3 regions of the Rhizobium sp. CG4 genome follow, and region 1 is predicted to be linked to each of the others. Evidence: predicted binding sites of a transcription regulator. Region 1 holds the regulator's gene; each other region holds the start of a gene.
The links. Region 1 encodes LexA, which represses DNA repair genes until DNA is damaged. Its sites were predicted from a motif close to TGTTCNNNNTGTGTTCNG; they were not measured.
Positions count from the first base shown of each region.

Region 2: the regulator LexA is predicted to act here: its motif matches at 1,637-1,654, upstream of dnaE (DNA polymerase III subunit alpha).
Region 3: the regulator LexA is predicted to act here: its motif matches at 868-885, upstream of HGO37_RS02075 (putative DNA modification/repair radical SAM protein).

Region 1 is NZ_JABAEG010000002.1:221,462-223,735, forward strand. Features, by position in the region: gene HGO37_RS06230 (ATP-binding protein) at 1-248, opposite strand, end outside; gene lexA (transcriptional repressor LexA) at 699-1,427, shown strand; gene HGO37_RS06240 (ComEC/Rec2 family competence protein) at 1,532-2,274, opposite strand, start outside.
Region 2 is NZ_JABAEG010000002.1:495,157-497,430, forward strand. Features, by position in the region: gene dnaE (DNA polymerase III subunit alpha) at 1-1,394, opposite strand, end outside; gene HGO37_RS07460 (ABC transporter ATP-binding protein) at 1,789-2,274, opposite strand, start outside.
Region 3 is NZ_JABAEG010000001.1:424,923-427,196, reverse strand. Features, by position in the region: gene HGO37_RS02085 (glycosyltransferase family 4 protein) at 1-160, opposite strand, end outside; gene greA (transcription elongation factor GreA) at 191-667, opposite strand; gene HGO37_RS02075 (putative DNA modification/repair radical SAM protein) at 890-2,122, shown strand; gene HGO37_RS02070 (UdgX family uracil-DNA binding protein) at 2,122-2,274, shown strand, end outside.

The DNA of each region.
Region 1 (2,274 bases):
CCCTCTGTGCGCTCGCCATCTACAACGATATGACCGAACTTGTCAGCCAGCGTCACGAAGTCCCCTTCAGGGTCAATAATGACCTGCTGAACCCAGGGGGCGGATTGTTCCAGAAGCCTGCGCAGCAGATGCGACTTTCCGGAACCGGAATTGCCTTGCACCAGCAGACGCGTGGCGAGCAATTCCTCAATGTCGAGTTTGGCAGCCTGCCCACCCGATAGCGTTCCCATGTCGATGCCGACCTGCAATGCCCTAAAACCTTATACTGTCAAAATTGATGTTGAATGCCGACTCCGAACGAGCAGCGAACCCTCCCCATAACAGAGATTTCAACGCAATGCTTCCTCGTGAAGGTAAAAATGCACAGGGAATATGCGCTGCCAACCCAATCTGGTGGAGAGAATCAAACGAACCGAATCACAGCGCCTTACGATATCAGATTGATAATCATGCCGGTTGGTCGGCTAACGGGCGGTGTTGCGAGCCTCAGCTTTCTGACGGATCGTTTTGTGATGAATTGACGTGAAATCGTTTAAAAAACAGCGTGATAGGCAGCGATTACACGTCTTGGCTGTTTTGAAAGAAAATTCACCGGGGCGGCGATTACGAAATATTAAAGCCTTGCGGAACACATATGGAACATATAGTGTATGTTCTGCATTTGTTTCGATTTTCATCAACGGTTGGGGTGCGACTTCATGCTCACACGCAAACAGCAGGAACTGCTTCTTTTCATTCACGAAAGAATGAAGGAATCCGGTGTTCCTCCCTCATTTGATGAGATGAAGGATGCGCTTGATCTCGCGTCCAAATCCGGCATTCACCGGTTGATCACAGCGCTTGAAGAACGTGGCTTCATTCGCCGCCTGCCAAACCGGGCACGCGCACTGGAAGTCATCAAACTTCCTGAAGCCTATTCGCCAAGCCTCAAACCACAGCGTGGCTTCTCACCAAGTGTGATCGAAGGCAGCCTTGGCAAACCAAAACCGGTTGTCGCCCCTGCTCCGACCCCCGCCCCTGTCAGCGCCAATGATGGCGGCAGCTCGGTATCGGTGCCGATGATGGGACGGATCGCGGCCGGTGTCCCGATCTCCGCCATCCAGAACAACACACATGATGTGTCCGTGCCGGCTGACATGCTGGGTTCTGGTGAACATTACGCACTGGAAGTGCGCGGTGACTCGATGATCGATGCCGGCATCTTTGACGGCGACACGGTCATCATCCGCAACGCCAAGACCGCCAACCCCGGTGATATCATCGTGGCGCTGGTCGATGATGAAGAAGCGACCTTGAAGCGTTTTCGTCGCAAGGGTGCATCGATTGCGCTTGAGGCGGCAAACCCGGCCTATGAAACCCGTATTTTTGGACCTGACCGCGTCAAGATCCAGGGCAAGCTGGTTGGCCTGATCCGCAGATACCACTAAGCGGTCATCAGCAGACCCATATCACTGCCAGGTGACGCGCCAGCGCGTCATCGCTACTGTCGCCGGAAAACACCCGACACAACTGGCCTTCAACTCACTTTAGCCTAGCGACGGTCCAGCAGTTGCGAGACATGTTCTGGCACTTCCGTTTCAAATGTCCTGCTGCGCCAGTTATAATAACGATGCATGGTCCATGGACGGTAGGAACCATAAATGGCAGCCGTCATCCTCTCGATCGGCAAATGCTGGTTTGCGGCGGTTGTTGCCTCAGTTGAAAATGTGATCTCCAGCGAACCGGTGCGCCGCAATGTCTGGGCACTGAGTAAAAAGGCGCCGGAGCGGCAGGTTTCAAATGATGTGGGACGCGTGGTGATAACCACAGAACCGATGTCGCAAGCGAGACCAAGATATCTGTTATCCAGCACGGAAATCACCACCTGCCCCTTCGCTGATCTGGCGATGCACCAGCTGTCGCGGCGGCAGGTAAAGGCATCGGTTGCATTTGTAACGGCGGCAGACATCACCTGCCTTTCAGCCTGAATGATGTGTTCGTCCAGCATCGGCCGTCGTGATCGTGGTGGCGCGGCATCAGTATTGCCAGTCGTTTTGTCATTGGCATCGTCAGGCGATGGTTCTGGGGCTGGCAGTTCCGGCAGCATGTTTGGCCGAATATATTTGTCAGGTAAGAACAAAGCCCGCGCCCATTGGTCATAGATAAAGCCGGATGGGCGTTGGCTGGTGCTGGCAACCTGATCCTTGCCAACCAGTGCCATCAGTTTCCCGTCCTCAAAAACCACCAGATCGGGATTGTCCTGTTGCCGTGACAGCACAAACAACCCAAGGACTG
Region 2 (2,274 bases), 270 kb from region 1:
GCACGGGCCTGCAACGAACCGAAGGTAATGATCTGTGCTACCTGCTCGCGGCCGTATTTCTGCTGCACATAGCGGATCACCTCTTCGCGGCGGTCCTGGCAGAAGTCGATATCGAAGTCGGGCATCGATACGCGTTCAGGATTGAGGAAGCGTTCGAACAGCAACGAGAAGCGCAGCGGATCAACGTCGGTAATGGTCAACGCGTAAGCAACCAGAGAGCCCGCACCGGAACCACGGCCCGGACCAACCGGGATATCGTGGTTCTTGGCCCATTTGATAAAGTCGGCAACGATCAGGAAGTAGCCGGGAAATTTCATACGCTCGATAATGCCGAGCTCAAAGTCCAGTCGTTCGCGGTATTCTTCCTCGGTATAGCCCGCAGCGATACCGAGCTTTTCGATGCGCATATCCAGGCCTTCAACGGCCTGACGGCGCAGTTCTTCCGACTCCGCCTTTTCGGCAGCATCGGTATCGTCACTGGCGCCGGTAAAGCGCGGCAGAATAGGTCCGCGCTTTTTCAGCACGTAGGAGCAACGATGCGCCACTTCGACGGTGTTTTCCAATGCCTCCGGCAAATCGGAAAACAGTTTCACCATTTCCTCGCGGCTTTTGAGATAATGGTCTGGCGTCAGGCGAAAGCGGGTATCATCGGAGACGATCGCGTTGTGGGCCACGGCCATCAACGCATCATGGGCCTCGTAATCGGCGCGTGACGGAAAAAAGGCTTCGTTGGTGGCAACCAGCGGCACGTCGTTCTCATAGGCAAGCGTCAAGACACGGCGCTCATGCGCCCGGTCATAATTGCCCTGCCGCTGCAATTCCATATAAAGGCGATTGCCGAACAGGCCCTTGAGGGCCAGTAAGCGCTTCTCAGCCAGGGCGGTGTGCCCGTCTTTCAGGGCCATATCGACAGGGCCGCCAGAGGCGCCGGTCAGTACGATCAGCCCGTCATTATCGCCTTCTTCCAGCCAGGAGCGATTGACGCGCACCGACTGGCCACTTTCACCATCGAGATAAGCGCGACTGATGAGATCCACCAGACGCTCGTAACCCGCAGCGGTGGCTGCGAGGAACACAAGGGCGGGAAGTTTTGCGAGATTGTTCGAACGCCGTTCTTCAATGGCGTCTTCCATATCAACGGAAACCTGACAGCCGATAATCGGCTGCAAGCCCTCATCACGCGCCTTTTCCGAAAATTCCAGTGCCACAAACAGATTGTTGGTGTCGGTTATGGCAATGGCTGGCTGCCCATCGGACACCGCCTTGGACATAACCTTTTTAAGCGGCAACGCGCCTTCCAGAAGCGAATAGGCCGAGTGAACCCGAAGATGAACGAAACCAGGTGTTCCACTGGCCTGCCCTGCATTTCCATTGGTGGAATTGGTATCACTCATGCGCCGCATATCCCGTGTTCTGAATCACGGGGATTTTCTGATGTTCAGCCCGCAAAGTCCACAGCCAATAGCACAGAACAACGATGACGACCGCACATACACGCTGTTATGTGCGGCAAAAATATCAGAGTGCAGTGAGGATCATAGAAAAGCTGGCAACAAAGACAGCGATGGAAGCGAAGGCGGCAACGTCACGGATCATGTCGGTCATTGTACTCTCCTTACTCGTTATGTTTCCATTTTGTTCTCATTTTGTTTCAGAGTCAATATGTTTTTTAGGTCTCTTTTAAATTCCGTTGCGGCGTGAAAGTTCCCGCCTGATGTGCGCGCAAAAGAAAACCCGGCGCGGTGGCCGGGTTCTCCTCAAACTCAGGTCATGTGATGTGCGGCAAAATCAGAAGCTGACGATCTTGCCTTCGGAGATCGTGACGCGACGATCCATGCGTGCGGCCAGATCGTGATTATGGGTCGCAATCAGCGCCGCAAGACCAGACTGGCGCACCAGCGCTTCCAGCGCTTCAAACACATAATGGGCCGTCTCGGGATCGAGGTTGCCGGTTGGCTCATCGGCCAGCAGCAGAAGCGGTGCATTGGCAACGGCACGGGCAATGGCCACGCGCTGTTGTTCACCACCGGAAAGCTCAGCCGGGCGGTGATCGGCACGGTGGCCAATCCGCATGTAGTCAAGAAGCTGTGCGGCGCGCTGACGGGCTTCCTTGTCGGAAAGACCGGCAATCAATTGCGGCATCATGATATTTTCAAGCGCGGTGAATTCCGGCAGCAGGTGATGGAACTGGTAGACGAAACCGATATCGCTGCGGCGGATTGCCGTTCGCTTGTCATCCGCCAATGTGCCACAAGGCAAACCATCGACATAAAC
Region 3 (2,274 bases), on a different contig from region 1:
GCGGCAGGTTGTCTGGCAGACCGGGGCCTAAGGTTGCCACCTTTTGCCCCAGCCTGTTTTGAACCGGTACCAGTTGAATGATCGTCGACGTGACGCCCGATAAACGTTTTTTGAAATTCGGGGCAATGACCCGAATGTCCTTTAATTCGACTTGTGTCACGTCTTGCTCCGAAAAAAATGAATGTAGTTATTACATCCAGTTTACGGAGAGGATTTCATAACCCTTGGCGCCGCCGGGTGCGTTGACTTCGATGCTGTCGCCAACTTCCTTGCCGATCAGCGCGCGCGCAATCGGGGAGGAGATGGAGATACGGCCGGCCTTGACGTCCGCTTCCTGGTCGCCAACGATCTGGTATGTTCTTTCTTCGTCGGTGTCCTCGTCAATCAGCTTGACGGTCGCGCCGAACTTGATCTTGGAACCTGACATTTTGGACAGATCGATGATCTCAGCACGAGCTGTCAGGTCTTCCAGTTCGGAAATGCGACCTTCATTGTGGCTCTGTGCTTCCTTGGCAGCATGGTACTCGGCGTTTTCGGACAAATCGCCATGGGCACGTGCTTCCGAGATAGCCTCGATGATGCGTGGGCGTTCTTCCTGTTGACGCCAGCGCAGCTCCTCCTGCAACTTGGTGTAACCGCCTTGAGTCATCGGTACTTTCTCTACCATTTTTTATTCCTTCGCATTCCATCTGCTTCACGCAGACACAAAAAGAAACAGGTTCCGAAGTAAAACTTCGGAACCATGCCCAAAAACAACAATTCCGACCACTATATCAGAAGACCACCTCAAATTGCCAGAAGATTTGACGCTTACATATTTTGTGAGGATTTCGAGCAGTTTCCGATGTGGAAATTGACAAATCCAAAAAGAACATATAGTGAACATTGTATGGGAAAGTCAATTAAAGAACGACTCGCGGTTCTCTCCGATGCTGCGAAATATGACGCGTCGTGTGCTTCCAGCGGAACCACAAAACGAAACTCGGCAGCGGGTGGCGGGTTGGGTTCTACTGAGGGGTCGGGCATTTGTCATGCCTATGCGCCGGACGGTCGCTGCATCTCGCTGTTGAAAATCCTGCTGACCAATTTCTGCATCTATGACTGCGCCTATTGCATCAACCGCTCATCCAGCAATGTCGAGCGCGCCCGCTTTACTGTGGAGGAAGTGGTATGGCTAACGCTGGAATTTTACCGACGCAACTACATAGAAGGTCTTTTTCTATCCTCAGGCATTATCCGGTCTTCCGATCACACGATGGAGGAACTGGTTCGGGTGGCGAGGGAGCTGCGCGTAACGCACGGCTTTCGCGGTTACATTCATCTCAAATCCATTCCCGAAGCGTCCGCCCATCTGGTGGAGGAGGCGGGGCTTTATGCCGATCGCCTTTCGATCAATATCGAATTGCCAACCGATAGCGGTATCGGCCGTTTTGCCCCGGAAAAACAGCCCGGCAATATCAGGAGATCGATGGCCGATATCCGCCTGAAAATTGAGGAAGCGGGCGAGCCGACACTGAAGACAAAGCGCGTGAAAAAATTCGCGCCAGCCGGTCAAAGCACGCAGATGATAGTCGGTGCAGACGGCGCAAATGACAGCACGATCCTGTCCACCAGCGCACGGCTCTACGGCAGCTACGGTTTGAGGCGTGTCTATTATTCCGCCTTCAGCCCGATACCGGATTCGTCAAAAAATCTGCCGTTGATCAAACCGCCGTTGATGCGGGAGCATCGGCTTTATCAGGCTGACTGGCTTTATCGCTTTTATGGTTTTGATATCGGCGAGATAACCTCCACACAAAAGGACGGCATGCTGGATCTCGATATCGATCCGAAGCTCGCCTGGGCACTGGCCAACCGGCAGAGCTTTCCTGTGAATGTGAATACTGCAGACAGGGAAATGCTGCTGCGTGTTCCGGGTTTTGGAACCAAGACGGTCAATTCCGTGCTGTCATCGCGCCGTTTCCGGCGGCTGCGTCTGGAGGATCTTGCCCGGTTTGGCGTGTCGATTAAAAAGGTCAAAGCCTTTGTAGTGACCGAGGGTTGGACGCCGGGCAAATTGACGGAACGGCCGGATTTACGCGCCATGTTTGCACCGCAGCCAGAACAGCTGACGTTGCTGTAATGTACCGGATTTCGCTGGAGGGCCGGGGAGATTTTGGCGAGTGGCGAGATGCGGCACGGGCCTGCCTTGCGGCAAAAATTCCTCCGCATGACATAGACTGGCGCTTACGCAATGAGAGCGCTGGCCTGTTTGGTTTTGAAGACGACTCTGCG